Regions from separate parts of the Neorhizobium sp. IRS_2294 genome, predicted to be linked through region 1. Evidence: predicted binding sites of a transcription regulator. Region 1 holds the regulator's gene; each other region holds the start of a gene.
What was found. The regulator PhoB, encoded in region 1, activates phosphate uptake and scavenging genes when phosphate is short. The targets are predictions, from matches to a motif close to TGTCATNNANCTGTCAT.
Positions count from the first base shown of each region.

Region 1 (10,840 bases):
ACGCAGCTCGCGCAGGAATTCCTTGTCCACGACGCGCACGCCGCCCTCGCCCTGGATCGGCTCGATCAGCAGCGCGCCGGTGTTTTCGTTGATCGCAGCATTGAGGGCGTCGAGATCACCGAACGGCACCTGATCGAACCCTGGCGCCTTCGGGCCGAAGCCTTCCATATATTTTTCCTGACCACCGGCGGCGATCGTCGCGATGGTCCGGCCGTGGAAGGCACCTTCGAAGGTGATGATGTGGAATTTCTCCGGATGACCCTTGGAGAAATGATAGCGACGCGCCGTCTTGATGGCGGTCTCAAGCGCTTCGGCGCCGGAATTGGTAAAGAACACCTTGTCCGCGAAGGTGGCATCCACCAGACGGCGGGCCATACGCTCCTGCTCCGGGATCTCATAGAGGTTGGAAAGGTGCCAGACCTTCTCGGCCTGCGACTTCAGCGCGTTTACCAGATGCGGATTGGAATGACCGCAGGAGGTGACGGCAACGCCTGCGCCGAAATCCAGATATCGCTCGCCACCTTCCGTCACAAGCCATACGCCCTCGCCTCGATCAAAGCGCAAAGGTGCCCGGGCAAACGTGTCGTAAAGTGCGGCTTCAGCCATGGCGACATCACTCCTCTGGGTAGGTTCCGACCCCCCTCTCCAGACCTCTCCGGAGACCGGGAATGCGGCCTGAAAAATCAAAAATGCCGCCCACCGGGCGGCGCGGGCACTATCATGGCTAAGTGCCTCCATGTCAACAAAACTTGGTGTTTTATAGGGCTTTCGGGGCATATGCCGCGATGCAACCTGATGCTGTATTGCGGCATTTCGGTCTGTGACAAAAATGACTCTTGAGGGCAGCAAGTTGGGGAAAACCGCGAAATCGATTCGCGGCGATTCGAGCGACTCTTGCCACGGAGTCAGCCACACACTAGGTTAATCCTCAATTACTAGAACGCATGCGGCGGAACTAGTCACCTCGAAGCATAGATTGCGTGGGTGCGGCGGATTTATTTCGCCGCAGAGGTGAACGGATTCTGTCTGCCAGCAACGTTCAAAGGCGGAGAACGGCATGAACTGGACTGATGAGCGCGTCGAGCGACTTAAAAAACTATGGTCGGAAGGTCTCAGCGCCAGCCAGATTGCAGCCCAACTTGGAGGCGTAAGCCGCAATGCCGTGATCGGCAAAGTGCACCGTCTCAACCTTCCGGGTCGCGCCAAAGCAGGCGGTTCGGCGTCGGCCAATCGCCCGGCATCTAAGCGCCCAGCGCCCGCAGCTCCGCGCGCGCCGAGCTTTGCCGGACGCGACACAGCCCGTCCCGCAGCACGGACGGTGGGTGCAAACGCCCTCAAGGAAGATCAGGACGTCAACGTCGCGGAGCCGGTGAAATACACCGCTTCCGGCAGCGTCGTCGTGCCGATCTCGCGCCGTCTGTCGCTGACGGATCTCACCGAGCGCACATGCAAGTGGCCGGTTGGCGATCCGCTGACGGACGACTTCCATTTCTGCGGTTGCGATGCGCAGGATGCGTCGCCCTATTGCAAATATCACGCGAAGCTTGCCTACCAGCCGGTACACGAGCGCCGTCGTCCGGCTGCCCGCGCGTCCTAAGCCAGGCGGCTACGGAAACAAGATCGAAGGCGGGCTCTGGCCCGCCTTTTGCGTTTTCGGCATGGCTGACTTGCGCTGAAAAAACTTGCCTCGCACTCCCTGGGCTCCTATTTCGGCCTCGAGAGAGGACGACCTCCCCCTGAATGGGCATAACGCCGGGACGACCCGGCATGAACCTCACCTAAAGGGGAAGATCATGCGCTCGATAAGAGACCGTATTCGCCACGCCATCAGCTTTGAAATCATCGGGCTTCTGATGATGGTGCCGCTCGGCGCTTTCGTCTTCGACATGCCGGCCGAACATATGGGCATTGTCGGCGTCGTGTCTGCGACGGTCGCGACCGGCTGGAACTACCTCTACAATCTGGGTTTCGACCGCTTTCTGCAGGCGCGACGGGGTACGACGCTAAAGACGCCTGCCTTGCGCATTGCTCATGCGGTGCTGTTCGAAATCGGTCTGCTGGTCGTGCTGATGCCGTTTATCGCGTGGTATCTGCAGATTACCCTTCTCCATGCGCTGACAATGGATATCGCGATCGCGCTGTTCTACGTGGTCTATGCCTATCTCTTCAATCTTGGCTACGACAAGCTGTTCCCGCTGCCGGAATGGAAGACCCAGGAAGCCGCCTGACCATCAGAGTTTCGGACGGTGCAATACGCCAGTCCGATGGAAGCCTGAATGTCTCGGCAAACCCGATCTCTCCGGCGCGCGTGATCCGCAGAGCCCGGGTTTCCTCTCGGCGGCCGATCCAGCCGACGCCAAGAGCGCGGTCCAGCAGCGCCGCACCCATTTGTCCCGCCAGATGCGGCCGTCGCTCGCTCCAATCGAGGCATGTCCGGCAGAGCGGGCGTTTCGAACGGGTCAGCTGTTCGAGATCGATCCCGAAATCACAAAAGAACCGTCTGCCCTCGTCGGTGATCAGGCCGGCTCCATCGCCGAGCAGCATGTAGCCGCTTCCTGTTAGGGCATCGGCGAGCGCGATGGCGAGACGGCCGGCCATGTGATCGTAACAGGTGCGGGCAAGCCGTAACGCTTCGTCTTTCGGGCCGACAGGATGATGGCGCTTCGGCCCATCCGCGGCGACTGCCATCAACGCGTGGATCGCGTGCGCGACTTCCGGAGAGGCAAGTCGGTAATAGCGGTGCCTGCCCTGCTTCTCAACCTCGATCAGGCGAGCCTGCGCCAGTTTGCCGAGATGGCCGCTGGTGGTCTGCGCGGTGACGCCGGCGTGGCGTGCCAGTTCGCCCGCCGTCAGCGCCTGTCCGCCCATCAGCGCGGACAGCATGTTGGCGCGTGCAGCATCGCCGATCAGGCTTGCAACTTCCGCAATCGTATTTCCTGAAACCATATTGGGCATGATCCAGTTCTAGCACCGGAAAACTTTGCCGTCAGCGGTCAACGGTTCGGCCGTCGTCGAAGCATTTCTTTTCCTGGTTCCGCTAAGAGGGGCGGAGATTGCATTCATGGGGACAGGAACTGGAATGGCGGACACCAAAACAAGCATGGCAACGGATCTGTTGCTGCTCCTCACGCTCGCGACGCTTTGGGGCGCGTCCTACACGCTGATCAAAGTCGGTGTGGAGACGATTTCGCCTGTCACCTTTATTGCCGTCAGAACACTGGTCGCCGGGCTCATTCTCGCTGCGGCACTACGCCTTCGCGGATTGAAGCTGCCGACCGACCGGCAGACCTGGAAGCTTTTCACGGTTCAGGCCTGCCTCAACAGCGCGGTCCCCTTCACCCTCATCGCCTGGGCCGAACAGACGACCGATGCGGGCCTTGCCACCATCTTGAGTTCAACGACGCCGATCTTCGCCTTTCTTTTGACGGCGCTGATCACCCGCCATGAAAGCGTCTCTGCGGCCAAGCTGTTTGGAGTTGCCGCAGGCATTGTCGGCATATGCCTGATCGTCGGCATGGAGGCGCTTGCCGGCTCGGGCGAGAACCTCTGGGCGCAACTCGCCATCGTGGCGGCGACGATCTGCTATGCGGCGGCTGCCATCTTCGGCAAGAATTTTAAAGGATTGGACCCGATGATGCCCGCCGCGGGATCGCTGATCGCAGGGGCGGCCATCCTCATTCCCGTGAGCCTCGTGGTCGACAGACCCTGGACGCTGACGCCCAGCACCGACTCGACGCTCGCCCTGTTGGCGCTCGCGGTATTTTCGACGGCGCTCGCCTTCGTCATCTATTTCCGGCTGGTGCAGACGCTGGGCTCCGTCGGCACGACGGCGCAGGCCTATCTGCGGGTGCCGATCGGCGTTGGCATCGGCGTCGTGTTTCTCGGCGAAACGCTTGCCTCGACAGCCTGGCTCGGTCTCGCCTGCGTCGTGACCGGTGTGATTGCCATGACGCTGCCGGCTAGGAGACGCGGTGCTCAGGCTTCCATTGAGTAACCGGCACCGCGGACCGTGCGGATGACATCCTGCATGTTGGAGAAGTTGAGTGCCTTCCGCAGGCGCCCCACATGCACGTCGACGGTGCGTTCGTCGACATAGATGTCATGACCCCAGACGCCGTCGAGCAGCTGCGAGCGCGAAAAGACGCGGCTGGGTGAGGCCATCAGGAATTCCAGAAGTCTAAACTCTGTCGGCCCGAGGCGAACTTCGCGGCTCTTGCGGTGAACGCGATGGGTTTCGCGATCGAGTTCGATATCGCCGCATTTGAGGACGCTCGAAAGGACCTCCGGTCGGGCACGGCGCAGCATCGCCTTGACGCGGGCCATCAGTTCCGGCGTCGAGAAAGGCTTGACCACATAGTCGTCTGCGCCGGTGGCAAGCCCGCGAACGCGCTCGCTTTCTTCGCCGCGCGCCGTCAGCATGATGATCGGCAGGCGTTCCGTCTCCGGCCGCATACGCAGGCGACGGCAGAGTTCGATGCCTGAAACGCCCGGCAGCATCCAGTCGAGAATGAGAAGATCCGGAACGCGCTCCTGAAGCCTGATTTCCGCTTCGTCACCGCGAAGCACGGTATCGACCTCGTAACCCTCGGCCTCCAGGTTATACCGAAGGAGGACGCTGAGGGCCTCTTCGTCTTCCACGACTGCGATCTTCGGCTGCATTCCGACTTGCTCCGTCACTCGTCCCGAACCGCACTTAGATCCGCCAGATCCGCTCGCGCTGCTTCAGGTCATTGGTTTTGGCAGTTATCGTCCCGAAACCGGCAGGCGATTTCGGGAGAGCTGCATCATGTCCCGGCGGAGCCGAGCATGTTGGACGTATCGTCCTTCGGACGTTCGCCCTCCGGCTGTGCGCCGGTCGCGATGTAGTAGATGGTCTCGGCGATATTCGTCGCGTGGTCGCCGATGCGCTCGATGTTCTTGGCGCAGAACAGGAGATGGGTGCACGTGGTGATGTTGCGCGGATCCTCCATCATGTAGGTGAGGAGTTCGCGGAACAGCGAGGTGTACATCGCGTCAATCTCTTCATCGCGCTGGCGGATGATTTCGGCTTTTTCCGCGGAGCGGTTGGCGAAGACATCAAGAACGTCCTTGAGCTGCACCAGCGCCAGTTCGGAAAGATGCTCCAGACCACGGGCGAGCTTGCGCGGGACGCCTGTTCCCTGCACGGCGAGCACGCGCTTGGCGGTGTTCTTACCAAGGTCGCCGACGCGTTCCAGGTCAGCTGCAATGCGCAGCGTGCCGATGATCTCGCGAAGATCGGCCGCCATTGGCTGGCGCTTGGCGATGGTGACGATCGCCTTGTCCTGGATATCGCGCTCGGCGTGGTCGAGAATGACGTCGTCGGAGATGACCTTCTGGGCGAGTGCGGAGTCGGAGTTGACGAGCGCACGCACGGCATCTCCGCACATCTGTTCAGCGAGACCGCCCATTTCGGAAATCCGGCGGTTCAGGTATTTCAGTTCCTCGTCATAGGCCGAGAGAATATGGGTCGAAACCATGTGTCTGATCCTTGATGTCTGCAGTTGCGGCTGACGGGCTCTGCGCCCGCATCAGCCGAAGCGGCCCATGATGTAATCCTGGGTGCGCTGGTCATCCGGATTGGTGAACATCTTGTCGGTATCGTTTTCCTCGACCAGGTGGCCGAGATGGAACATCGCCGTGCGCTGCGAAACGCGGGCCGCCTGCTGCATCGAGTGGGTGACGATCACGATCGTGTAGTTGGCGCGCAGTTCGTGGATCAGTTCCTCGACCTTGGCCGTAGCAATCGGGTCGAGTGCCGAGCACGGCTCGTCCATCAGAATGACTTCAGGCGAAACGGCGATCGCACGGGCGATGCAAAGGCGCTGCTGCTGACCGCCGGAAAGGCCGGTACCGCCTTCATGCAGGCGATCCTTGACTTCTGCCCAGAGGCCGGCGCGCTGCAGGCTTGCCTCGACGATCGCGTCCATTTCCGTTTTGCCACGGGCAAGGCCGTGGATGCGGGGACCGTAGGCAATGTTCTCGTAGATCGACTTCGGGAACGGGTTCGGCTTCTGGAACACCATGCCGACCCGGGCACGCAGCTCCACGACGTCGATTTCCTTGTCGTAGATATCGTCGCCGTCGAGCGTGATCTTGCCGGTGACGCGGCAACCCTCGATCGTATCGTTCATGCGGTTCATCGTGCGCAGGAAGGTGGACTTGCCGCAGCCGGACGGACCGATCAAAGCAGTGACGGTATTTTGGCGGACATTCAGGTTCACGTCATAAAGAGCGCGCTTGTCACCGTAATAAACGGAGACATCCTTGCCGATCATCTTATATGCAACGTCGTTCATTTTCTTGTCCAGCGCCTTCTCAACTGCAGCTTCTGACATCATGTTCATTGCTTCCCCCTTCCTCTACCAACGCCGTTCGAAGCGGCGTCGCAAGAGAATTGCGCCAACATTCATCAAGATCAGGAACAGGAGCAGGATCATGATCGCTCCCGAGGTTCGTTCAACGAAGGCGCGTTCCGCCTCGTTGGCCCACATGTAGATCTGTACCGGCAGTGCCGTCGACGGATCCATCGGCGTGGTCGGATAGTTCGCCACGAAGGCGACCATTCCGATCAAGAGGAGCGGCGCCGTTTCGCCGAGGGCGTGCGCGAGGCCGATGATCGTACCGGTCAGGATACCGGGCATGGCAAGCGGCAGGACATGGTGGAAGATGGTCTGCATCTTCGAGGCACCGAGCCCGAGCGCTGCAGCACGGATCGACGGTGGCACTGCTTTCAGCGCCGCGCGGGTGGCGATGATAATGGTCGGAAGCGTCATCAGCGTCAGCACCAGGCCGCCGACCAGCGAGGCCGAGCGCGGCAGGCCCATGAAGTTGATGAAGACCGCGAGACCCAACAGACCGTAGACTATCGACGGGACCGCTGCGAGATTGTTGATGTTGACCTCGATCAGGTCCGTGAACCGGTTCTTCGGGGCAAACTCTTCAAGATAGATCGAGGCTGCGACGCCGATCGGCAGGGACAGGACGAGCACGATCAGCATCATATAGAAGGAGCCAATCAGAGCGACGCCGACGCCAGCTGCTTCCGGACGGCTGGACGCGCCGTTGAAGAAAATGCCGGTGTTGAATTCCTTGGCGAGCGCACCGCTGTCGGTCAGCTGCTTCATCCATCCGACCTGCTGGTCGGACACCTTGCGGCTGGTTTCCGCCACGTCGAGATTGATCTGGCCTTTCACGGCGCTGTCGATATCGCCGGCTGCCAGAAGCGAAACCGTCTGGGTCGTGCCGATGATCTCAGGATCGGAAACGACCATATCGCGCAGCTGGCCACGAACGCCGTCCGAAATCATCTGGTTGACGGCACGCAGACCCTGGCGATCGTTTTCGGCGACGCCCAGAACCTTCGCCAGCGCATTGCGGGCGACGATCGGGTAGTTGGCCGTCATCAGCTTGGCCGGATCCGTAGCCCGCACATTATCCTTGTCGATGATCTGCTGCGAGAACTCGACAGGGATGGTGATCATCGTCTGCTGGAAGGCGGTGTAGCCCTTGGAGACGACCGACCACAGAAGGAGCATCAGGAACAGGATGCCGAACGAGAGAGCAGCGATGCCATAGGCACGAAAGCGGCGCTCGGCGGCGTAGCGGCGTTTGATACCGATATCGCGACGGGCAGGCTTGGCCAAGACGCCGGCGGTGGAGGAAACCACGTCGGTCATTCGTACTGCTCCCGGTATTTGCGCACGATGTAGAGCGCGTAGATGTTGAGGCAAAGCGTGATCGCAAACAGCGTGATGCCGAGTGCGAAGGCGACAAGCGTCTGCGGCGAGGTGAATTCAAGGTCGCCCGTCAGCTGGCTGACGATCTTGACGGTCACCGTCGTCATCGGCTCGAACGGGTTGAGCTGCATGCGGGCGGCGACGCCGGCGGCGAGCACTACGATCATGGTTTCGCCGATGGCGCGCGAGGCGGTCATCAGAAGTGCGCCGACGATGCCCGGCAGTGCTGCCGGCAGGACGACCTTCTTGATGGTTTCGGACTGGGTGGCGCCGAGACCGAGCGAGCCGTCACGAAGCGTTCCCGGCACGGCGGTGATGATGTCGTCCGACAGCGACGAGACGTAAGGGATCAGCATGATGCCCATGACGAAGCCGGCAGTGAGAACGCTCTGTGCCTGGATGAAGTTGGCGTAATCGCCTGTGACAAGGCCGTTCAGCTGCGAAGACAGGTCGCGCAGGAACGGGCCGACCGTCGTCAGGGCAAAGAAGCCGTAGACGATGGTGGGAATGCCGGCGAGAACTTCGAGCAGAGGCTTTGCGACGGAGCGGACACCGCGGGAGGCGTATTCCGACATGTAGATCGCGGAAAACAGACCGCTCGGGACGGCAACGAGCATGGCGACGAAGCCGATATAGAGTGTGCCGAGAAGCAGCGGGATAAGGCCGAACTGACCAGCCGAGTCCGTGGCGCCGGCGGCCGCAAAGCGCGGATCCCACACGGTGCCGAAGAAGAATTCCCACGGCGGGATGCTGGTGAAGAAATGGGTCGCTTCCGTCAGCATCGAGGCGACGATGCCGACCGTCGTCAGGATCGCGATCGAGGATGCGACGACGAGGCTGGCGAGGATCACCTTCTCGACACGGTTGCGAGCCCGAAACCGCGGCGCGATGCGCGTGTAGGAAAAGCCGGCGCCGATCAGGGCTGCCAGAAGGACTACCGCGGTCATAACCCAGTTGCTGATCTTGGTCATGACGTTGAGATCGCCAGCGGACTCGACCATGTATGGTTCGGGGTCGCCGGCAAGCGGGACGCCCTTAGCGCCAAGCGCTGCGCGCAGTTCGACGGGATTTCCGCCGATGCGCTCGATCTCGTCCAGGCTCAGTACGTTCATGCCGCGCGCAAGCGAGCTTACCATGCCGAAGGAGAGACCCTGTTCGGCCGGCGAACGCGCCTTTACGTCTTCAGGAAAGCCATCGAGGACAGTAGAGTTGATATAGAGGGGGCTGACGACCAGCCACGCGGCCAGGATGAGAACCGACGGCAGAACGGCGCAGAGTGCGACGAAGGTGCCGTAGTAGCCCGGACGTGAATGAAGCTTTGAGGAACGGCCGCCAGCGATTGCCAGGGCGTGCCTGGTTCCGACAACGTAACAAGCGATCGCAATTATCGCCAGAATCAATAAAATCAATGGTGTGCTCATTAAAATCCCCCGGCCTACCGCCATCGACGGCACCCATTACCGCACAAATCCCACCATCGGAATCAATATGTTTCGCCATCCAAAACGCAGCGACTGACGCCAGGCTTTGCTTCTGTCGCACGACGGACAAGTCGCCGCCTGGCACGAAAGAAGACCGGCGCCGCAAGAAGCGGCGCCGGAATTTTGATTACATGGTCTTGCCGGCTTCGAAGTCCTTGCGGACCTGTTCGCGCTGATCGTCCGGAGCAGCAACCAGGCCGTATTCGGCGAGCGGGCTGTCAGGGCCGATCATTTCGTCGGAGATGAAGAACTCAACATATTCCTTGAGGCCTGGAATAACGCCGAGGTGAGCCTTCTTGACGTAGAAGAACAGAGGGCGCGACACCGGGTACTTGCCCGAAGCAATGGTTTCGGTGGAAGCAACGACATCCGAAACGGTCGCGACCTTCAGCTTGTCCATGTTGTTTTCATAGAAGGCCAGGCCGAAAACGCCGAGGCCGGTCTTGTTGGCCGAGATGCGAGCCAGCGTTTCGGTGTAATCGCCGTCGATGTCGACAGCTGCGCCGTCCTTGCGAACTGCAACGCACTTGGCAGCAGCCTGCTTGGCATCGGTGATGGCAGCCTTGATGACGTCCGTCGCGCCGGCTTCCTTGCAGCCTTCAGCCATGATCTTCTCTTCGAAGACTTCGCGGGTGCCGTGCTTGGAGCCTGGGATGTAAGCTGCGATCGGGCCCTTCGGCAGGGTCGCATTGACTTCCGACCAGTTCTTGTAAGGGTTGGCAACGAGCTTGCCGTCGACGACGACTTCAGCGGCCAATGCCTTGTAGAGATCCTTCGGGGTGATCTTCATGTCGCCGTTCGACGAGTCGGCGGCGAATACGATACCGTCGTAACCGATGCGGATTTCCTGGACGTCCGTGACGCCGGCAGCCTTGCAGGCTTCGGCTTCGCTCTTGTTGATCTTGCGCGAAGCGTTGGCGACATCGATCGTGCCTTCGCCGACGCCGGAGCAGAATGCCTTCAGACCGCCGCCCGTGCCGCCGGACTCAACAACCGGTGCCTTGAAGTTCGGGTTGGTCTCGGCAAAGGTCTCGGCAACGATCTTCGCGTAGGGAAGAACGGTGGAGGAGCCGGCAACCTGAACCTGGTCGCGTGCGGATGCAACGCCGGCAAAGGCAACAGAGGCCACGAGGGCTGCTGCGGAAAGTTTGAACATGTTCATCGAAGTTCTCCCGGTATGGGTTTCCAGAAATCTTGTCATGCCGGCCTCTTAGACATTTGCCGGCTCTCGGCCCGCTGGTCATAGCCGCCCTTGGCCTTAGCTTTTATGTCACTTCGGTGAAACATTTGTGACAATTCAAGCTGTTGAAAATATTGACGTTCTGGAAGAGACCGGGAAAACTGGGTTGGTTTTATGTCAGAAACGGACGGTAAACTCCGTCCCCTTGCCGAGTTCCGACTTCACAAGCAGGCGGGCGCGGTGCCTGGTGAGGATATGCTTGACGATGGCAAGCCCCAATCCGGTGCCCTTCTTGGAGCGGCTGTCGGCGACGCTGACGCGGTAGAAACGCTCGGTCAGGCGCGGAACGTGCTCCGCCGGTATGCCCGGCCCCTTGTCGATGACATTGACTTCAACCGGCAGCCTGCCGCCGCCTTTCAGGA
Region 1 covers NZ_CP191439.1:377,899-388,738, reverse strand. The annotation lists gene ACQY1K_RS01975 (aspartate aminotransferase family protein) at 1-606, opposite strand, end outside; gene ACQY1K_RS01970 (GcrA family cell cycle regulator) at 1,058-1,597, shown strand; gene ACQY1K_RS01965 (PACE efflux transporter) at 1,794-2,228, shown strand; gene ACQY1K_RS01960 (ArsR/SmtB family transcription factor) at 2,167-2,955, opposite strand; gene ACQY1K_RS01955 (DMT family transporter) at 3,080-3,994, shown strand; gene phoB (phosphate regulon transcriptional regulator PhoB) at 3,976-4,659, opposite strand; gene phoU (phosphate signaling complex protein PhoU) at 4,785-5,498, opposite strand; gene pstB (phosphate ABC transporter ATP-binding protein PstB) at 5,550-6,365, opposite strand; gene pstA (phosphate ABC transporter permease PstA) at 6,381-7,697, opposite strand; gene pstC (phosphate ABC transporter permease subunit PstC) at 7,694-9,178, opposite strand; gene ACQY1K_RS01925 (substrate-binding domain-containing protein) at 9,366-10,400, opposite strand; gene phoR (phosphate regulon sensor histidine kinase PhoR) at 10,596-10,840, opposite strand, start outside.

Region 2 (10,840 bases), 890 kb from region 1:
GATGCCCGGCAAGGTCATCCAGTCTATGAAGAAGGCGAAGAAGTCCAACCCGCTCTTCCTGCTCGACGAAATCGACAAGATGGGCTCGGACTTCCGCGGAGATCCGTCGTCGGCCCTGCTCGAAGTGCTCGATCCAGCGCAGAACTCGACCTTCATGGACCACTACCTTGAGGTCGAATACGATCTGTCCGACGTGATGTTCATCACCACGGCGAACACGCTGAACATCCCAGGTCCCCTGATGGACCGCATGGAAGTGATCCGCATCGCCGGGTACACCGAGGATGAGAAGCGGGAGATCGCCAAGCGTCACCTTCTGCCGAAGGCGATCCGGGACCATGCGCTGCAGCCGAAGGAATTCTCGGTGTCGGACGATGCCCTGATGGCGATCAGCCAGCAGTACACGCGCGAAGCCGGCGTTCGCTCCTTCGAGCGCGAGCTGATGAAGCTCGCCCGCAAGGCCGTGACCGAGATCATCAAGGGCAAGACGAAGTCGGTTGCGGTTACCGCTGCCAACATTTCGGATTACCTTGGCGTTCCGCGTTTCCGTCACGGCGAAGCCGAGGGTGAGGATCAGGTCGGCGTCGTCACGGGTCTTGCCTGGACAGAAGTCGGCGGTGAGCTTCTCACCATCGAAGGCGTCATGATGCCGGGCAAGGGTCGCATGACCGTCACCGGCAACCTCAAGGACGTGATGAAGGAATCGATTTCGGCTGCGGCATCCTATGTCCGCTCCCGTGCCGTCGATTTCGGCATCGAGCCGCCGCGCTTCGACAAGTCGGATATCCACGTGCACGTGCCGGAGGGTGCGACGCCGAAGGACGGTCCGTCGGCCGGTGTGGGCATGGCAACCGCGATCGTTTCGATCATGACCGGCATTCCTGTTCGCAAGGATGTCGCCATGACCGGCGAAATCACGTTGCGCGGCCGGGTGCTGCCGATCGGTGGTCTCAAGGAAAAACTCCTTGCGGCTCTGCGCGGCAACATCAAGGTTGTGCTGATCCCGGAAGAGAACGCGAAGGACCTCGCGGACATTCCGGACAACGTGAAAAACGGCATGGAGATCATCCCGGTGTCGCGTATGGGCGAGGTGATCAAGCACGCTTTGGTTCGTCTTCCCGAACCGATCGAGTGGGATGGCACGGTGGAGACACCGGTCATTGCGACGGTTGACGGTGCCGACAACTCGTCGACAACGATCGCTCACTAAGCGGTGCCTTGAAGCCGCCACGAACTGATAAAAAAGCCGGCGAAAGCCGGCTTTTTTTGTGAAAAGTGCCCAAGACCCCTTGTTTTTCAGGCTTTTTCGGAGCCTTTGGGTTGCCAAGTGCCGACGCAAAACTATTGTCGGCGCCGACCAAATGAGTCGTTCCAAAACCGTTGAAAGGGTGGAAATATGAACAAGACCGAACTGGTGTCCGCAGTGGCCGAAAAAGCCGGCCTCTCCAAGGCTGATGCCGCCTCTGCAGTCGATGCCGTTTTCGAGACTGTCCAGGCCGAACTGAAGAATGGTGGCGACATCCGCCTCGCTGGCTTCGGCAGCTTCTCCGTTTCGCGTCGCGAAGCATCCAAGGGCCGCAACCCGTCCACGGGCGCTGAAGTCGATATCCCGGCTCGCAACGTTCCGAAGTTCTCGGCCGGCAAGGGTCTCAAGGAAGCTGTTAACAGCTGATCGAAAGCATCTGGCGGCTTGCCGCCGTGATGCAAAGCGTTGAGAAGGCCCGGTGAAAACCGGGCCTTTTTCGTTGAACAGAAAGCGTGTTCGAGCCTTATCCGCAGGTCCGTTCTTTCTGCGTCCAAAACTGTCATCCGCCTGTCATGACAGTGCAGCACAAGCCGAGTGTAGTTTCACGGAGGCTTCCCATGACATTCTCGACACGCGCCGCTTTGACCGCGCTCCTCCTCGGCTCCGTTGCAGCTCCTGCCGGCGCCGAGCAAGTCTTCAACCGCATTGCATCCTTCCCGGTTGCCCAGAACCTGCCCAAGGACGAGGACAAGGCGACCTCTTCTGAGATCATCACGGCGACCGCCGACGGCAACACGCTCATCTATTCCGATGCGCCGGGCGGCACGATTGGCTTTATCGACATCACCGACGCGAAGGCCCCTAAGGCAGGCGGATCGGTCAAGATCGATGGCGAGCCGAACTCGGTCGCCGCAGTTGGTGCGAAGGTTCTCGTCACCATCGACCGGACCAAGGACCTCACCAAGCCCGCAGGCCAGCTCGGGGTGGTCGATATCGCCTCTCGCAAGATCGAGGCCACCTGCGATCTCGGCGGCCAGCCGGACTCGGTCGTCATCTCGCCGGATGGCACGTTTGCGGCCATTGCCATCGAGAACCAGCGCGACGAAAAGCTCAACGACGGCGCTCTGCCGCAGCTGCCGGCCGGCGAATTGCAGATCGTTTCTCTCAATAACGGCGTACCGGTCTGCGACAGCATCCGTCACGTCGATCTGACGGGACTGTCCACCGTTGCGCCTGAAGATCCCGAGCCGGAATTCGTCAATATCAACGCCAACGGCGAAATCGTCGTGACGCTGCAGGAAAACAACCACATCGTCATCGTCGACAGCAAGACCGCAAAGGTCACGGGCCATTTCACGGCCGGCACGGTTGATCTCGATGGCGTCGATACCAAGACCGACGGCGCGCTGACCTTCTCCGGCAAGCTCACGGCCATCCCGCGCGAGCCGGATGCAGTCAAATGGCTCGGCACCGATCGTCTGGTTGTCGCCAACGAAGGCGATTACAAGGGCGGTTCGCGCGGTTTCACCATTTTCGATCGTACCGGCAAGGTTCTCTATGACGCCGGCACGTCGCTCGAATATGCTGTCGCCCGCGTCGGACACTTCCCGGAAAAGCGTGCCAAGAACAAGGGCATCGAGCCGGAAGGCCTGGAAGCTGCGACTTTCAACGGTCAGAAATATTTCTTCGTCCTCTCGGAACGCGGTTCGATGATCGCGGTCTACAAGGATACCGGTGCGGAGCCGGAACTGGTGCAGCTTCTGCCCTCAGGCATCTCGCCTGAAGGTGCTGTCGCCATTCCCGGCCGCAACCTGCTCGCCTCCGCCAACGAAGCCGATCTCGGCGAAGACGGCGGTGCCCGCTCGCATGTCATGATCTACGAGCTTGGCGAAGGCGAAAAGGCCTATCCCATGCTCGTCTCCAAGGATGTAGACGGCAAGCCGCTCGGCTGGGGCGCAATGTCCGGCCTCGTCGGGGATGCGGAAAAGGACGGCATTCTCTATGGCGTGAGCGATAGCGTCTATGCCATGCAGCCATCGATCTTCACCATCGACGCCACCAAGAAGCCGGCCGAAATCACCAGCGTGGTACGTGTGACCCGCAACGGTCAGCCGGCCCAGAAGCTCGATATCGAAGGTATCGCACTCGACGGAAAGGGCGGCTTCTGGCTCGCTTCCGAAGGCGACAGTGCCAAGTTCGTCGGCCACGGCATCTACAACGTCAGCGCCAAGGGCGAGATCAAATCCGAGATCGCGCTGCCTGCAGAACTTCTGGCAGGCGAAACCCGCTTCGGCCTCGAAGGCATCACCACAACCGGTTCCGGCGACGACCTGACACTCTGGATGGCAATCCAGCGCGAATGGAAGGACGATCCGAAGGGCCAGGTGAAGCTTCTGTCCTACAAGCCGAAGTCCAAGGAATGGGCCGCCGTTCGCTACCCGCTCGAAAAGACCGAAAAAGGCTGGGTCGGCCTGTCGGAAATTACGGCCCGCGGTGACTACCTCTACATCATCGAGCGCGACAACCTGATCGGCGACAAGGCAAAGCTCAAGAAGCTCTACCGTGTGGCAATCGCCGATCTGAAGCCGGCAAAGCTTGGAGGAGAGCTGCCGCTCGTCACCAAGCAGGAGGTTCACGACTTCCTGCCCGACCTGAAGAACGCCACCAACGGATACGTGGTCGACAAGCTCGAAGGTTTCGCCTTCGACAAGTCCGGCAAGGCCTTCGCCATCACCGACAATGACGGCGTCGATGACAGTTCCGGCGAGACGCTGTTCTTCCCGGTTGAGATCAAGGCGACCAACTAAACCGTTCATCAACAGGAAAAGGCCGGGTGTTTCCGCACCCGGCCTTTTTTATTGCCGATGCGTGACTTAAGTTTGTCGTTCCCGATGTGTTCCAGCAGCCGAGTCGATGACCTCATTCCGCTTCATCCATGCCGCCGATCTGCATCTAGGCAGTCCCTTCCAGGGCCTGGCGCTGAAGGATGCCGAACTCGCCGATATCTTCATCGAGGCCAGCCGCAAGGCATTTTCAGGCCTGGTGGACGAGGCGGTGGAGCGCAAAGTCGACTTCTTCATCGTTGCAGGCGATGTCTATGACGGCGACTGGAAGGACAACAAGATCGGCCTGTTCTTCAACCGCGAAATCGCCCGGCTGGAACGCGCCGGCATTCCGGTCTTCCTCTTGAAGGGCAACCATGATGCCGAAAGCGTCATCACCAAGACAATTACGCTACCAAAGAATGTCAGCGAATTCCCGACCGCAAAGCCCGGAACGTTCAAGCTGGACCATCTGAAGGTCGCGCTGCACGGCCAGGGTTTTGCCGAGCGCTCGGCAAACGAAAACCTGGCGCTTGCCTATCCGAAGCCGGAGGCCGGTTGGTTCAACATCGGCGTGCTGCATACGTCGCTCACCGGCCGCGAGCCGCACGCAGCCTACGCGCCCTGTTCCGTCGAAGATCTGCGCTCGCGTGGCTACGATTACTGGGCGCTCGGCCATGTCCACGATTTCGAAATCGTCGCCGAAGACCCGATGGTCGTGTTCCCCGGCAACCTTCAGGGACGCTCGATCCGGGAGCAGGGCGCAAAGGGCGCCGTGCTCGTGACCGTCGAGGATGGCCGCATCGCCTATGAGCGTATCGTGACCGACAGCGCACGGTTTGCTGAGCTGGCCGTTCTCGTCGAGCCGGACGAGCCACCGGCGGCAATCCTGCGGCGGCTGGAAGATCTGCTTGGTTCTGTGATCGATTCGATGGAAAGCCGGCCGCTGGCGCTGCGCATCCGCATCGCCGGCCGCAGTCGCTTCCGCAACGAGATCCTCGCAAGAGCGGCCGATTTTCGAGACGAAGTCCAGGCCGCCTGCCATCGCGGCCACGAGGATATCTGGCTGGAAAAGCTGGAAGTGAAACTCGAAGCCGAGATTGCATCGACGGGCAAATCCACCGATCTGCTCGGGCTCGAAGGCCTCCTGCCGACGGCGGAGTTTTCACCTCTTCTGGTCAGCGAGGCCGAGGCCCGCATTGCCGAGATCGCCGCGCGTCTTCCGGGCGGTATCGGCGCCGGCGACCTGGCGCTTGGCGATGATGCGGCAGCGCTTCTTGCGGAAGCACGTGAGCTGCTTCTGTCGCGCGCGGCAAGGGTAGGGTAGTCACATGCGTTTCACCCGTCTCGACATCCTGCGCTACGGCGCGCTCACCGACCGCGCGCTCGCGTTCCGGCCAGATGCGCAGCTGCATGTCATCTATGGTCCGAACGAAGCCGGAAAGTCTTCGGCGCTGTCGGCAATCTCGGATCTGCTGTTCGGCTTTCCGACGGCTGCCGAATACAGTTTTCTGCACGACGCGACCGCACTTAGGGTTGGCGCCGAGATAGAGACGCGCGATGGCACCAAGCTGGGCTTTCGCCGTCGTCGCGGCCGCAAGAACACGCTGCTCGCGGCAAGCGAGGCGGAAGAGGCGCTGCCCGAAGATGCGCTGGCGCCCTTTCTCGGCACGCTGAACCGCGACGTTTTTCAGCGCGCATTCGGGCTTGATTCGGCGTCGCTCCGGGCTGGCGGCCAGAGCATGCTGAAAAGCGGCGGCGAGATCGGCAGCCTGCTGTTTTCCGCAGCGTCGGGCCTTACCGGCCTCTCCGACCTGCGCAAGAGCTTCGATGCCGAGGCCGACACCATCTACGCGTCGCGCCGCTCCAAGGACCGGTTGTTCTACCAGGTCCTCGATAGCCATGACGAGGCGCGCAAGGCCGAGCGCGACAACGAGCTGAAGTCGGGCGACTGGAAGAAGCTGCTCGCCGAACAGGCCGAGCTGGAAGCGGAACTCGCGACGGTCCAGACCGAGCGCGAAACCACGAAACAGACGCTCGAACGGCTGCGCAAGCTGATGCGGCTGGAGCCGGTGCTTCGCGAGATCGATCGCGAGCAGGACCAGCTGGCGCAGTATCAGGCGCTGGGCTCGCTGCCGCCTGGCTTCGAGGACGCACTTGCCAGGGCGCTGGACGAGGCACGCCGCAACGAAGACGCGCATCGGGCGGCGGAAACTGAAGTCTCGCGGCTGGGCGACGAGATTGCCGCTCTCCATGTCGACGACGCGCTGATCGCCGCGGCCGGCAGCATTCTCGCCCGCCACGCTGACAAGGGCGTCTATCTGAAAGCCCGCGAGGATATCGCAAGGGTTCGCGGCGAGGTGGAGGATTTCGACACCCGGCTGGTGCAGCTGGGGCGCAGGTTGGGTCTTGTCAGGACCGACGACCTGGAACGCCACCAGCCTGCCGATGCCGATCTGGTGCGGCTGAAGAGCCTGCTCGACCAAGGCAGCGAACTCGACCGTAGCCTCAAACAGCTGCATATCCGTCTGGAAGAAGAGCGCGAGGCGCTGCGGCGTCTGGATGACGCCAATCCGGACAGCCGCCTGATCGATCCGAAACCATGGGCCGAGCAGCTCACGGCGCTGCGCCCCGAACTCAGCGATCTCGCAGGCGTCGAAAACCTGCAGGTCCGCGCAACGCGGGCAGAGAGCGATCTCGCCGCCGCCGTCGCAAGGCTCGATCCGCCGGTCAAGGACATCGACGCCCTGCTTGCGAGCCCGCTGCCGGATCTCGCAGCGCTCAGCAGCCACCGCAAGCTGATCGACGATGCACGCGCGGTGCATGCGAGGATCACCCAGACGCTGACGACGGTGAAGGCAGAAGCCAAGACTGTGGCCGATCAGATGGCGGCGCTGGAAGGGCAGGGCCGCATCGTTTCGCGTGCCGATATTCTGGAAGCCCGCCATCTCCGCGATGCGGGTCTTGCCGCATTCGGAGCAAAGCCATCAGCGGATAAGCTCGCCGATGTGAACAATGCGGTGCAGAATGCAGACGAACTGGCCGACGCCGCCCTGACCGACGCCGAGCGAGTGTCCCGCCACGCGCAGCTCAGCCTGCGTCAGCACGAGATCGAGCAGCAGCTGACGAACGCCCGCGCCGAGGCGCGCGAAAGCGATATTGCGCTGTCGGACGCGATCACCGAATTCGAGGACCTGTTCCGCTCGGTGCCCATCTCGCCGCTATCGCCCGAGCGAATGCTCGAATGGCGCCGCGGCGTCGAAGCCCTGTCGCATCAGGTCGATGCGCTGAAGGATGCACGTGACGCGCTGCAGACCGCGCGGCTGAAGGAAGAGCGGTTGAAGCCGGTGCTGGTCGGTCTTGCGGACGCGATTGGTCTTGCCGCAACCGCCTTGCCGCCTGCGGCCCTGGCGCGCGCTCTCGATCGCAGACTGGCGGAGATCGCGGAACGCTGGACGGAAAGCCGCTCGCTGGAGGGCAAGCGCCATTCCGCCGTCGATGCGCTGCAACGTCTCGAAGAGCGCGAGACCGTTCTGCGCCGTGAAGTCGACACGTGGCGAGCCGCATTCTCCAACGCTGCGACCATGGCCGGTCTGCCGGATGAGGCGACGGTCGAAATGGCAGCGGCAGCGCTCGATGTCTGGCGCAGCGTGCCGGATCTTCTGGCCGAGCGGGAAAACCGCAGACGCCGGGTGCGCGGCATGCAGCGCGACATGGAAACCTTCGACGAGGAGATCCGCAGCCTCTGCACCAAGGTGGCGCCCGACCTGGTCTCGGTGCCGGCAGATGTCGCGGCCGGTCTCCTCAACGACCGGGCAATGGATGCCAATGCCGCCGCCAAGCACAAGGCAGCGATGTCGGCTGACCTCGAACGCGCGACGCTCGCCCTGGAGCGCTATGCCACGCGGGAAAAAACCCTGCAGGACGAGCTCGCTTCGCTTGCCACATCCGCCTCGCGAGACGTCGCCGACCTCGAACAGGTGCTGGAAGAATTGCGCCAGCGAAGCCGGCTGAACGGACAGCTTCTGCAGTGCCGCTCCCGTTTCAACGAGCACGCTGATGGTGACGATGAAGCGGCAGTGCGCTCAGCGCTGGTCGATTTCGACAAGGTGACGGCAGGTCTTGAGATCGAACAGCTGGAAAGCGCCGATAGCACGCAGATCGACCGTATCTCGACTTTGAGGACCGCCGAGGCCGACAATGCCCGCCGTCGCCGCGAACTGGAAAGCGGCATCGGTGCCGAGCGCGCGGTGTTCCAGAAGCACGCGGCCGAAACCGAGGCGAGGGACCTTGCGCGGCGGTGGGTGGTGCTGAAGCTCGCGGCCAGCCTTCTATCGTCCTCGATGGAAACCTATCGCGAGCAGCAGGCCGATCCGGTCATGCAGCGGGCCGGCAAGGTATTTGCGGATCTCACCGGTGGACGGTTTGCGAAGCTGGTGCAGCTCTATGACGAAAAGGACGAGCTGCAGCTGGCTGTCGAGCGAAACACCGGTGAGCAGGTTCCGCTATCGGGCCTCAGCGAAGGCACCGGCGATCAGCTCTATCTCGCACTGCGTCTGGCGTTCCTCGAGGATTACTGTAGCCGCAACGAACCGGCACCGCTGATCCTCGACGACATCTTCCAGACATTCGACGACGAACGGACCGCAGCCGGCATCCGCACACTGGCTGCTGCCGGCGACAAGTTCCAGACGGTGCTGTTCACCCACCAGCTCAGCCTGGTGGAAACGGCGCAGCGCGAACTCGGAGAGCGGCTGGATTTGATCAGGCTTTAACGCAATCTGACGGTTGCGTAGCGTGGCTAGCCTTGCGGCGAAAAAACTTGCCCCACTGGGAGCGTCAGGCAGCCGATCCGCGTGCTGACGATCGCTCGCTGTGACGCCCTGCCAGGTTCCGGCGTCGGTACCGGGCATGCCGTGGTAACGGGATGGGCAACGAGGAGCAGGTTGAACCGTCTCTGGTCCATCATTTCGGGGACAAAGGTGGCGCGGTAGTTTTCGAGATCGGATTTAAACGCCGTGCGGGCGGAAAGCCTTGCCTCGAGATATGACCGGCTCTGCGGTGTCAGCGACAGGCCGTAACCGTCGAGCGTGGTCAGTGCAGTCTGCAACAGCGCACCGTCGTGGCGCTCATCCGTGAAACTGAGCTTGATCCGGAAGGTACGCAGGTCATCCTCTCCAACCCCTTTCGCTTGGATGAACAGAGACGCGGGATCTTCACCCGGGCCCAGCGGCAGGAAGAACGTGCACTCCCATACATTGGCGCCCGCCAAGAAGTTCGGCGGTTCAACGCCTATGCCCGCCAGTGCTTGGCAGCGTTCCTCGGTTGATGTCGTAACGGGTGGGATGAGACGCGACGTGTCGTGCGCCAGCGGCCGGACCAGTCTGGGCAGCTGCCTGCTACTCGCCGCAAGCCGTCGCTGGCGCCCGATGCGAACAGCCGGTGCGGGAGGAGGAGGAAGCAGATAGGTTTGCAGGCCGAACTGGCGCACCAGACGCTTATAGTTGCGCCCTTCGTTGACGAAAAGGACGGTCGCCGCAAGCCCGCTGAAGACAACGAGAAGGAACACCGCAAGAACGAACAACCGGCCGCCGCGTCGGCGACGTTGTTCGGCAGGGGTCGAAATTGCGGGCCTCTCCTCTTGCGGCATAGTCTTGTTCCGATCGAGGAATGCCTGCGATGATGCCTGCGCTTACCACATTACTAACAGGCTTCAAATCTAGAGCTTCGCCATATTTTCGATTCGACCGGCGGTCATCAGCGTCTGGCGGACGAGTTTACGCTGGTCGGAGCTGTAAGCTGTCTCGCCTTCTCAACTCCATTTGCAGGCGTGGTGCCGCTTTCTGTTCACTGTATGGTTGATTGTTGCTGTAAGGTATCTGGCGATCCAACCCATGCTAGTATAAACAGGAGGCAGGTTATGTAATGGCTTGTTTATGCAATAACTTTGTGCTTTTTGCGAACCCCTGAACCCGCCTTGGGCCATATGTGTATTAGCTTTTCTCGTGACATCCGCTAATAAGTATGTTGTTAAAGTTGTCCGATGCGGGCATTCCGCATCCGCCATTTTAGCTGTGAAAACAGAGTGACAATGACGATCGAAATTATTGGTAGAGCCTGTGTGGCGCCGGGTGCAAGCTCCGTCAAGGAACTCAAGACGATCCTGAGCGGCGGCCGTTGCACCGTTTCGGAGATCCCTGGAGATCGATGGGACTTGGCACGTTTCTGGCATCCGGCACAGGGTATCGCTGGAAAGACCTATACGTTTGCCGCAGGCGTTATCGACAGGCTGTATGACTTCGATCCTGCCGTTTTCGGCATTTCGCAGCGCGAGGCCATGCAGATGGACCCGCAGCAGCGCGTGCTTCTGACACTGGTCTGGCAGGCGCTGGAAGACGCCAATCTTCCGGCAAGCACGCTCGCCAAGGAAAAGGTCGGCGTTTATATCGGCGCGTCCAGTCTCGAAAACAGTACGCTGTCGTCGGAGGATCCGGCATCCGGTAGCCCGTATTTCATGACGGGCAACACGCTCTCGATCGTCTCGAACCGCATTTCGCACGTCTTCGGCCTCAATGGGCCGAGCATGACCATCGACACCGCCTGCTCGTCGTCGTTGGTGGCGCTGGATCAGGCGGTGCGCTCGCTCGAGCGCGGTGATATCGACACCGCGATCGTCGGCGGCGTCAATATCCTCGTCAACCCGCTCTCCTTCGTCGGCTTCGCGCAGGCGCGCATGCTGTCGCCCGAAGGGCTTTGCCGTGCTTATGACACC
Region 2 covers NZ_CP191439.1:1,267,545-1,278,384, forward strand. The annotation lists gene lon (endopeptidase La) at 1-1,210, shown strand, start outside; gene hupB (DNA-binding protein HupB) at 1,397-1,672, shown strand; gene ACQY1K_RS06095 (esterase-like activity of phytase family protein) at 1,864-4,053, shown strand; gene ACQY1K_RS06100 (metallophosphoesterase family protein) at 4,160-5,395, shown strand; gene ACQY1K_RS06105 (AAA family ATPase) at 5,400-8,843, shown strand; gene ACQY1K_RS06110 (DUF6030 family protein) at 8,870-9,718, opposite strand; gene ACQY1K_RS06115 (type I polyketide synthase) at 10,160-10,840, shown strand, end outside.
Region 2: the regulator PhoB is predicted to act here: its motif matches at 1,804-1,820, upstream of ACQY1K_RS06095 (esterase-like activity of phytase family protein).

Region 3 (10,840 bases), 480 kb from region 1:
GGAACTTCGCCGTCGTGCCCTTTTTCAGGAATTCGCGGTCAAGCGTCGTGTCCATGTTGCCGGTGTGGAACAGGCCGAGGATCTTGCCGGTATTGGTGCCGGCGGCCGTTGCCAGTTCAGCCTTGCTGGTCGCAAGCATGTAGCCGGCGTCCTTGAACAGGGCGATATAGTCCTTGTCGTCCTTGCGCTTGGATCCGGGCGTCGCCTGGGGCAGGAAGTAGGCGGAACCGCCGCCGAGCAGGACGTCCGGCTTGACGTCGAACAGCATGCCGTTGATTTCCGCCTTGTCGCCGCGCTTGCGGGTATGGGCGACGACGGCTGCGGGTGTTGCGTCCTGAACTTCTGCGGTCGTGACGATGCCGATCGACTTCTTCGTCTGGCGGCGGACCGCCTCCGCGTATGTTTCAACCTTCGGATCGTCCATCGAGTCAGGCGTGCGGTCGGCATAGACGCCGATTGCGTTCACGGCTGTCTTGTGGCCGGTCATATAGGCCGACATCGTGTTGGCGCTGTCGGTGGCGACAGCGTCCGTCGCAGACGTCCCGATAAAGGCTGCCGGCGGGATGTCGTCCATCGCGAGACGACCGTTCGCCTTGCCTTCGGTCATGCCCTTGGCCATGATGCGAGCAGCGGTGCGATGCGCCACGGAAAGACCGTCACCGATCAGGAAGATCACGTTCTTGGCCTTTGGCTGCGCCGCGGTGCCGTAGACGTTCCAGGTCACGCTTTTGGTTTCCGAACCAGCAGACACCTCAACCTTGTAGTCGCCGGCATTCGCGATCGTCAGTGCGCGCAGCACGACGGCGGAACCGAGGACCTTGTCCTTGTTCTTCTCTTCTGCAACGAACTCGACATCCTTGCCGAACACAGACTTGTAGTCCTGGCCGTTGACGGTGATCTTGACGTCCTCAGGCTTCACGACCGAGCTGAACTCAACCTTGAAATCGAACGGCGAGCCGGTCAGGATCGTTGCACGATCGAGCGGAAAGACGTTTGCGGCGTGGGCGGCTTGCACGCCGCCGGAAAGAATTGTTGTGGCTGCAAAGGCAGCAAGAAGCATACGCATGGAAAACCCCCGTCGTTGCGTCGCATAGAGGTTCGGGGATAGCCCCATGCGATGACAGTGCAATGACAGAAACGTGATAACGCGCCGATGTCCAATCGCATCAACCTTGACTCTGCGGCAAAATCTTTTATGAGCAGCTTTGGAAAAGGAGTGTCCATGCTTCGCCGCGACTTTCGCTTTGCTGCGTGCTATGACCTGGCAGTATCTGCCGGGCGGCTGGATGTTGCCCTTTCGGTTTCTGACAAAACCACGGCCAAAACGACGACGAAAATTATCGTCTGACGTCTCTGGCCACCGCTCTCTCCCCGGTACGGCCGGGGACAAGGAACACCGCGTCGCGCGCGACACGGGCTTCCCCCTCAGAAAACCGAGGAGAGACAGAAAGAGAGCAAAGAAATGGGTTTCAAGATCGCAGTCGCCGGTGCAACCGGCAATGTCGGCAGGGAAATGCTGAACATTCTGGCGGAACGTGGTTTTCCGGCGGATGAAGTCGTCGCACTCGCCTCCGCCCGCAGCCAGGGAACGGAAGTTTCCTTCGGCGACAAGACGCTCAAGGTTTCCAACCTCGAGAACTACGATTTCTCCGATACCGACATCTGCCTGATGTCAGCCGGCGGCGATGCCTCCAAGAAGTGGTCGCCGAAGATCGGTGCGCAGGGCTGCGTCGTTATCGACAACTCGTCCGCCTGGCGCTACGATTCCGAAGTGCCGCTGATCGTTCCGGAAGTGAACCCCGATGCCATCGTCGGCTTCTCCAAGAAGAACATCATTGCCAATCCGAACTGCTCGACGGCCCAGCTCGTCGTCGCGCTGAAGCCGCTTCACGACTTTGCCAAGATCAAGCGCGTCGTCGTTTCCACCTACCAGTCGGTGTCCGGTGCCGGCAAGGAAGGCATGGACGAACTCTTCACCCAGACGCGCGCCGTGTTCGTGGCCGATCCGGTCGAATCGAAGAAGTTCACCAAGCGTATTGCCTTCAACGTCATCCCGCATATCGATAGCTTCATGGAAGACGGCTACACGAAGGAAGAGTGGAAGGTTCTGGCCGAGACCAAGAAGATGCTCGACCCGAAGATCCGTGTCACCTGCACGGCCGTTCGCGTTCCGGTCTTCATCGGCCACTCCGAATCCGTCAACATCGAGTTCGAAAACGAGATCACGGCCGATCAGGCCCGCGATATCCTGCGCGAAGCGCCGGGTTGCCTCGTGATCGACAAGCACGAAGACGGTGGCTACATCACGCCTCTCGAATGCGCCGGTGAAGATGCGACCTACATTTCGCGTATCCGCGAAGACGCAACCGTCGAAAACGGACTCAACATCTGGGTCGTCTCCGACAACCTGCGCAAGGGTGCCGCGCTGAACGCGATCCAGATCGCCGAACTTCTGGTCAATCGCGGTCTCATCAAGCCACGCAAGGTTGCTGCTTAATAAGTAACGTACTTTATTAAGCAAATCCGCTTAGAAAGCCCCGTCAGAAATGACGGGGTTTTTTCGATTCGTCTCTCTTCACGAACTATTCATGGGAAGATGAATTGCGATTATCCGCCACTGGGGTCATAAGGCCGAATATAGCGCAATTCTTCCGGAAGCTTTCGGCCAAGCAATCCGGACTTTCGACGGGTTTGACCGCATGATGAAGACTATTCTGGCAGGATTGATCGCAGCAGCAACGCTTGCAACCGCAGCCCCGGCCTTTGCCGCCGCCTGCGGCAATGATGGAGCCGGTTTCGACCGCTGGGTCGCCGATTTCAAGCAGCAGGCACCGTCCAAGGGTATCAGCCCTGCAGTTCTCGACCGTGCCTTTGCCAACGTCGTCTACAACCGCCCAACCATTCGCGCCGACCGCGGCCAGAAAAGCTTCAAGCTTTCCTTCGACGAGTTCATGAAGAAGCGCGGTGGCGCAACGATCATCTCGCGCGGCAAGTCCATGAAGAAATCCAACGCAGCGCTGTTCGCTTCGATCGAGCGCCGCTACGGCGTTCCGGCCGGCCCGATCCTGGCGATCTGGGGCATGGAAACCGGTTTCGGCAATTACATGGGCGACCAGCACACGCTGTCGGCCGTCGCAACGCTTTCCTATGACTGCCGCCGCTCGGCCTACTTTACCGAACAGCTGTACGCAGCCCTGCAACTCGTCGCCCGCGGTGATCTCAGCACCACTGCAAAGGGTGCGGCGCATGGCGAAATCGGCCAGACCCAGTTCCTGCCGCTCAACGTCATCCGCTACGGCGCTGATGGTGATGGCGACGGCCATATCGACATGGTCCGTTCGCGCGCCGATGCGCTGGCGTCGACCGCGAACTTCCTGAAGGGCCATGGCTGGCGCACCGGTGCCGGCTACCAGCAGGGCGAGCCGAATTTCGTCGCCATCCAGGGCTGGAACGCGGCAACCGTCTACCAGCAGGCGATCGCATACATGGGCGCCCAGATCGACGGCGGCTGAGCCGTTACACGGTTGAAATGATCAGGCCGGGCTCTGCTCGGCCTCGATCGCCGGTACACTGATGTCTGGCCGGGTGAAATCGCCCTTCTCGTTCATCACCCACAACTCGCCGGTCGAGATATCGAACCAGGCGCCGTGAATGTCGAGTTCTCCCTTTTCCGTGAGATTGCGGACGAAGGGGAAGGTCTGCAGATTGGCGATCGAATTGCGGATCGACACCCGTTCGAGCGCTGTCTGACGCTCGCTCTGGGTCATCAGGTCGTTGCTCTGGATCTGCGTGGCCGCAGGCCTGACCAAACCCATCCACTTGCCGATGAAATCCCCCTCCGACAGCGGCTTCATGGAAGCGTCGAGCGCTGCCTGGATACCGCCGCAGCGGCCGTGGCCCATGACGACGATATTGCGGATCTCGAGCACCTGCACCGCGTATTCGACCGCAGCCGATGTCCCGTGAAACTGGCTGTCGGGCTCGTAGCGCGGTACCATGTTGGCGACGTTGCGGACCACGAAGAGTTCTCCCGGACCGCAGTCGAAGATCGTCTCGGGCGCCGCGCGACTGTCGCAACAAGCAACCAGGAGCGTATGCGGCTTCTGGCCGGTATCGGCAAGCGCGCGATAGCGCTCCCGCTCGTCGCTGTAGCGACCACTCATGAAGTTACGGTAGCCCGAAAGCAGTTTTTCTGGAAATTCGCTCATGGCTCACGATTATCGTGCAGCCAGACGAGAATCAACGGCCATTGTGTGGATGGGCATGCTCTTTGAGCTTACGGCTTGCGCCTCTTAAGGGGATGCACGAGCCGGCGCATCTGGACCATCGCCATCGGCGTCGAGAGGCTGGCGGCATCCATTTCCAGCGTCAGTTCGTTGGCCCCGCGCTTTACCGAACGCGCCAGCACTTCGAACACGCTGGCAGTCGTTGTCTGCAGCGCTTTCTCTTCATCCATGCCGGACATGACGCGGGCGAGAAAAACCGCTGAGAGTAGGTCTCCGAGCCCGTTCGGGGCGTGGTCGATCAGCCGGTGTTCAGCCAGCAGCGCATGATTGCCGGTGAGATAGAGATTGCCGGTACTGCCGGTCATCATCGGCACCGCCGAGGTCACCAGCATCCGCGGCGGCCCGAGCGCGATTGCCGCCTCCATGATCGCATTGTTATCATCGAGCGGTGCACCCGAGAGCCAGGCAAGCTCGTATCGGTTCGGCGTGGCGATGGTGGCAAGCGGCAGAAGCTCGTCGCGGATTGCTTCGGCTGTCGGCTGCGGGATATAGAGCCCGCCGAGATCGCCCATCACGGGATCGCAGACATAGATAAGGTCCGGGTTGTTTCTCCGCAGCGCCTCGATCAGTCGTGCCACGGCGCGCGGCTGCGCGGCATTTCCGAAATACCCGGTCAGCACCGCCTTCACTTCGCCGAGCCATGGCGCCCGGATGAGATCGTCTATAGCCTTGTCGAAATCCGATTCGGGAAACGTCAGGCGCGTCGAAGGACCGTGCCCGGGATGCCAGGGCAGCACGACGGTCGGCATGGCCCAGACGGGATATCCCAGGGTCTCGAGCGCGAAGACGGCGGCCCGGTTACCGACCGAGCCACGGATCACATGGCTGGAAATGACGATGACCGCGCCTGAATTACCCTGCATGATGCTTGCTTTCGACGTTATCGAACCGTTGATCGGATCTCTGTGTCGGCATGTCAACAAGACGTGACACGCCTATGACAAATTCCAGCCGCAAGCACCGGTGAGACACCGCGGCAAAGCATAATGACATTGGCTGCGTTTTATCGCACGTTGAGAAAAAATTTAGGGAGAGACAGATGGCAGGCCGGCAAAACCCGAAGCGGGACAAGCAGATCGAGAAGGCGGGCAAGATTGCGGCCGCTTCCGGCATGGAGGACAATCTCGATCCCTTCCTGATCTTCAGCCGCGCCAGCAGTGACGATCTCGAAAACTACACCCCAGAAATGCTCGCCCTGTGCGCGGGACATGCCGCAAGACGGCTGAAAGCCTGGACGCGAATCAAGGCCGACATCACAATCGAAACCCTTGATGGTGTCGAGCCCGATGGAATGCCGGTTTCGATCATTACGGTGATTGATCGCAACATGCCGTTTCTGTTCGATTCGGTCATGGGTGAAGTGACGACGGCCTATCGCGACCTCACGATGGCCGTCCATCCGATCCTCGTCATCGAACCGGGCAAGCAGCCGACGCTTCACTCGAGCGAGCGACCCGGCGACCCGGCCCATCACGTCAGCCTGATCCAGATCCATGTGCCTCAGCTCAACGACGAGCAAGCCGACGGGCTGGTCGAGCGAATCCGCTTTGTTCTTAACCAGGTGCACCAGGCCATTACCGGCTGGTCCGCGATGCTCGGCGTTCTCAAAGACGCCCAGGCCCAACTCGTCAACGCGAAAAAAGGCAAGAAGGCCGATGCCGACGAGGCGTATGCTTTCCTCGACTGGCTCAGGAACGACAATTTCACCTTCCTCGGCATGCGCGAATACACCTATTCGGGCAAGGGCGCCGATGCCAAGGTGGAGCGCGGCAAGGGCAGGGGCCTCGGCATCCTGTCCGATCCGGATGTGCTCGTCCTGCGTCAGGGCAAGGATCAGGTCACGACGACGCCAGAAATCCTCGAATTTCTCGACGGCCCGGATTTCCTCATCGTCGCCAAGGCCAACGTCAAATCCGTCGTGCACCGTCGCGCCTATATGGATTACGTCGGGGTGAAGCGCTTCGATGAGAAGGGCAATGTGGTCGGCGAACTGCGCATCGTCGGCCTGTTCACCTCCACTGCCTATACCCAGTCCGTCCGCGACGTGCCGCTGCTGCGCGCAAAGATCGCCCGCATCGAGAAGAATTTCGGGTTCGATCCGGAAAGCCATTCGGGCCGGATGCTCGAAAACACGCTGGAATCCTACCCGCGCGACAACCTTTTTCAGATCGATCTCGATGTTCTCTCGAGCTTCTGCGAACAGATCATGGAGCTGAGCGAGCGGCCGCGCGTGCGCGTGCTGCCGCGTATCGACCATTTCGACCGTTTCGTCTCTGTTATCGTCTATGTGCCGCGCGAGGATTATAATTCGATCGTCCGCGAAAAGGTCGGCGCGTATCTCTGCGAAATCTTCGACGGCCACGTCTCGGCCTATTACCCGGCGTTTCCGGAAGCCCGCGTTGCCCGCGTCCACATGATCATCGGCCGCAGCGGCGGCAAGACGCCGCGTGTCGCGCAGGCAAAGCTCGAGGAGGCTGTGCGCCTTATCGCGACGCCGTGGGAAGACAGGTTCGCATTGCTTGCGGAAGACGGCCCCCGCCTTTCCGTCACCCGCGCTTTCCAGGAAGCGTTCTCTCCGGAAGAAACCTTTGCCGACCTGCCCGATATTGCCGCCTGCGCTGCCGGCGAGACCATCCGCATCGACTTCTACCGGCGCCCCGGTGACGATGCGAACACCGTTTCGCTAAAGATCTTCCACCGCGACCAGCATCTTTCCCTGTCGCGCCGCGTGCCGCTTCTCGAAAATCTCGGCTTTCACGTGGTCAGCGAGCAGACATTCGAAATCCACGCCGGCCCGCAGGCGGACCTCATCGTCCTGCACGACATGGAACTGCAGCTCGACGGTGCCCGCGAGATCGATCTTGCGCGTGAGGGACAGCGGCTCGAAGACGCATTCCTCAGGGCGTTCGAGGGACTGATCGACAATGACGGCTTCAACCGCCTCGTTCTGCTCGCCGGCCTTTCCGCCCGCGAAGTGACCGTGCTGCGCGCCTATGCGCGCTATCTGCGCCAGGCCGGCATCGTCTACTCGCAGACCTACATCGCCGATACGCTCAACAAGTATCCGGAAATCTCCGCCTTCGTCTTCCGCCTGTTCCGCGACGGGTTCGATCCGAAAATTGCCGAAAAGGCCCGTATCAGGAAGCTGACCGAGCTGCACGAGACGATCGAGCAAGCGCTCGGCAACGTACCGAACCTCGACGAGGACCGCACGCTTCGCCGCTTCGTCAACGCGATCGACGCAACGCTTCGCACCAACTATTTCCAGGTGGACGAGAACGGCGGCGCAAAGCCGATGTTGGCGTTCAAGCTTGATCCTGACATGCTCGACGGCCTGCCGGAACCGCGCCCGTACCGCGAGATCTTCGTCTACGGCACCGAAGTCGAAGGTGTTCACCTGCGCTTCGGCAAGGTCGCTAGAGGCGGCATCCGCTGGTCGGACCGCGGCGAGGATTATCGCACCGAGGTACTGGGCCTTGTGAAGGCACAGCAGGTGAAGAACGCCGTCATCGTTCCCGTCGGCGCAAAGGGCGGCTTCTTCCCGAAGATGCTTCCCTCCGCCGCTTCGCGCGACGCCTTCTTCAACGCCGGCAAGGAAGCCTACAAGACCTATATCCGCACGCTTCTGTCGGTTACCGACAACATCATCGACGGAGAAGTCGTCCCGCCCGAAAACACGCTGCGCATCGACGGGGACGATCCGTACTTCGTCGTCGCTGCCGACAAGGGAACGGCAACCTTCTCCGACACCGCCAATGGGCTGGCGCAGGAAGCCGGCTTCTGGCTGGATGATGCCTTCGCATCGGGCGGCTCTGCCGGCTATGACCACAAGAAGATGGGCATTACCGCCCGCGGCGCGTGGGAAGCGGTCAAGCGGCATTTCCGCGAAAAGGACATCGACATCCAGACGACGCCGTTCTCGGTCGCCGGTGTCGGCGACATGTCGGGCGACGTCTTCGGCAACGGCATGCTTCTGTCGGAAAAGATTCGCCTGATCGCCGCCTTCGACCATCGCGACATCTTTATCGATCCGGATCCGGATATCGAAAAATCCTTCACTGAGCGCAGCCGCATGTTCGCCCTTCCCCGCTCCAGCTGGCAGGATTACGACCGCTCGACGCTGTCTGAAGGTGCAATGATCATTTCGCGCACGGAAAAATCCGTCAAGCTGACCAAGCAGGCGGCAGCGGCAATCGGCCTCGACAAGTTGACGGCTTCGCCCTTCGAGATCCTGACGGCGATCCTGAAAAGCAAGGTCGACCTTCTCTGGTTCGGCGGCATCGGCACCTATATCAAGGCCGCATCCGAAACCGACACCGAAGTGGGCGACCGCGCCAACGATCCGATCCGCATCACGGCCGCAGAAGTGCGCGCCAGCGTCATCGGCGAGGGTGCCAATCTCGGCGTCACCCAGAAGGGCCGCATCGCCTATTCGCTGGCCGGTGGGCGCTGCAATTCCGACGCGATCGACAATTCCGCAGGCGTCAATTCGTCCGACGTCGAGGTCAATATCAAGATCGCGCTCAACCCGGCCATGCAGGACGGCAGGCTGACCCGCGCCAAGCGCAACACGCTGCTCGCCTCCATGACGGAAGACGTGGGGCATCTCGTTTTGCGCAACAACTACCTGCAGCCGCTCGCGATCTCGCTCGTCGAGCGGAAGGGTGCCGCCAATCGCGAGCAGCTCGCCCGCCTGATGTCGGTTCTCGAAAGCGAAGGGCGGCTGAACCGCAAGGTCGAAACGCTTCCCGACGATGTCGAACTTGCCGAGCGCTATGCCAGCGGCCGGCCGCTGACACGACCGGAGATCGGCGTGCTCGTCTCCTACTCGAAGATCGTCCTGTTCGACGCCCTGATCGACAGCACTATCCCAGACGACCCGTATTTCGCATCCGTGCTGAAAGCCTATTTCCCGGCGAAGATGCAGAAGGCTTATGCCGCCGATATTGCCGGCCACCGCCTGCACCGCGAAATCGTCGCGACGGCGCTTGCAAACGAAGCCATCAACCGCGGCGGGCCGGGCTTTATCCACATGATGAGCGACATGACGGGGGCCACCGCGGCCAATGTCGTGAAGGCACTCTTCCTCGTTCGCGATGGCTTCGACCTGGAGAATATCTGGGCCGAAATCGACCAGCTGGATGGCAAGATCTCGGGCCGGGTTCAGAATGATCTCTATGCCCAGGTTACCCGCATCATCGGCATCGGTACCTATCTCGCACTCCAGACGCAGATCGGCACGACGGAGCTGACCGAGGCCATCGCCAGGCTCAGGGCCGCAATCAAGGGGCTGCGCGCCACCGTGACCGACGATATCATCGCCGAAACGGGCCCGCTTGCGGCAGAACTGGAGGCCGAAGGGGCGCCGTCCGGTCTGGTGAAAGAGATACGCCTGCTATCGGCACTCGTCATCGTGCCGGAGATCATGCGGATTGCCGACCGGACCGGCGAAAGCATGGCGCGCGCCATCGAGAGCTATTTCGCCGTCACCGAGACGTTCCGCGTCAACCGGCTGATCGTGGCCGGCGAGCGGATTGGCACAAGCGACCATTACGAAAGCCTGGCACTGTCGCGCAGCCTGCAACAGCTCGCATCGGCCCGCCGTGACATCGTCATTGCCGTCTTGACCGAGCACCGCAAGGACAAGAAGCCGGTGGAAGCCTGGATCGCTGGCGATCGACTGCGCGTCAACCGCATCGGCGCCGAACTGATGAGCCTCAGCGAAAGCGGCGATCTGACGCTCTCGAAGATTTCCGTCGCCGCCGGTCTGCTGGGAGATCTGGCACACGCACGGTCGGCTTGAGGGCAGGGGCTTCGGGGAAAAGAAGATGGCCGAGACAGGACTTGACGAGGCGCCGGCTAAACCAGGCCGGCGCGGCATCTGGGGCTGGATGCTGTTCGACTGGGCGGCACAGCCGTTCTTCACGGTTGTCATCACCTTCATCTTCGGCCCGTATTTCGTCGCGCGCCTCACCGACGACCCGATCTCCGCCCAGACCACCTGGAGCAACATGGCGACGGCATCCTCCGTCGTCATCGCCATCCTGTCTCCAATCCTGGGCTCGATCGCCGATCAGTCGGGTGCCAGAAAACCATGGATCGCAAGCTTTGCACTGATCAAGGTCGCAAGCCTCGTCCTGCTGTGGCAGGCCGCTCCGGGCTCGCCGCTCACCCTGCCGGTTACCTGCATCATCCTTGCCTCGATCGCGGCGGAGTTTTCCATCGTCTTCAACGATTCCATGATGCCGCGCCTCGTATCCAAGGCCGATATCGGCAAGGTTTCGAACATCGCCTGGGGTCTGGGTTATCTCGGCGGCATGACCGTGCTGATCGCGGTTGTCGCGCTGCTTGCCGCCAATCCGGAAACGGGTCTGACGCTCCTCGGCATTCCGCCGCTCTTCGGGCTTGATCCGGCGCTCGGCGAGGACGCGCGCATCACCGGCCCGATCGCGGCGATCTGGTATCTTCTATTCATCCTGCCGATGTTCTTCTTCACGCCGGACGCCCCGAAAGGCCTGCCTCTCGCAAAGGCCGTCGGCTCCGGCTTCCGCGAA
Region 3 covers NZ_CP191439.1:3,503,607-3,514,446, forward strand. The annotation lists gene ACQY1K_RS16895 (alkaline phosphatase) at 1-1,066, opposite strand, end outside; gene ACQY1K_RS16900 (hypothetical protein) at 1,154-1,348, shown strand; gene ACQY1K_RS16905 (aspartate-semialdehyde dehydrogenase) at 1,463-2,497, shown strand; gene ACQY1K_RS16910 (lytic murein transglycosylase) at 2,700-3,512, shown strand; gene ACQY1K_RS16915 (carbonic anhydrase) at 3,534-4,208, opposite strand; gene pdxY (pyridoxal kinase PdxY) at 4,277-5,149, opposite strand; gene ACQY1K_RS16925 (NAD-glutamate dehydrogenase) at 5,326-10,089, shown strand; gene ACQY1K_RS16930 (MFS transporter) at 10,115-10,840, shown strand, end outside.
Region 3: the regulator PhoB is predicted to act here: its motif matches at 5,213-5,229, upstream of ACQY1K_RS16925 (NAD-glutamate dehydrogenase).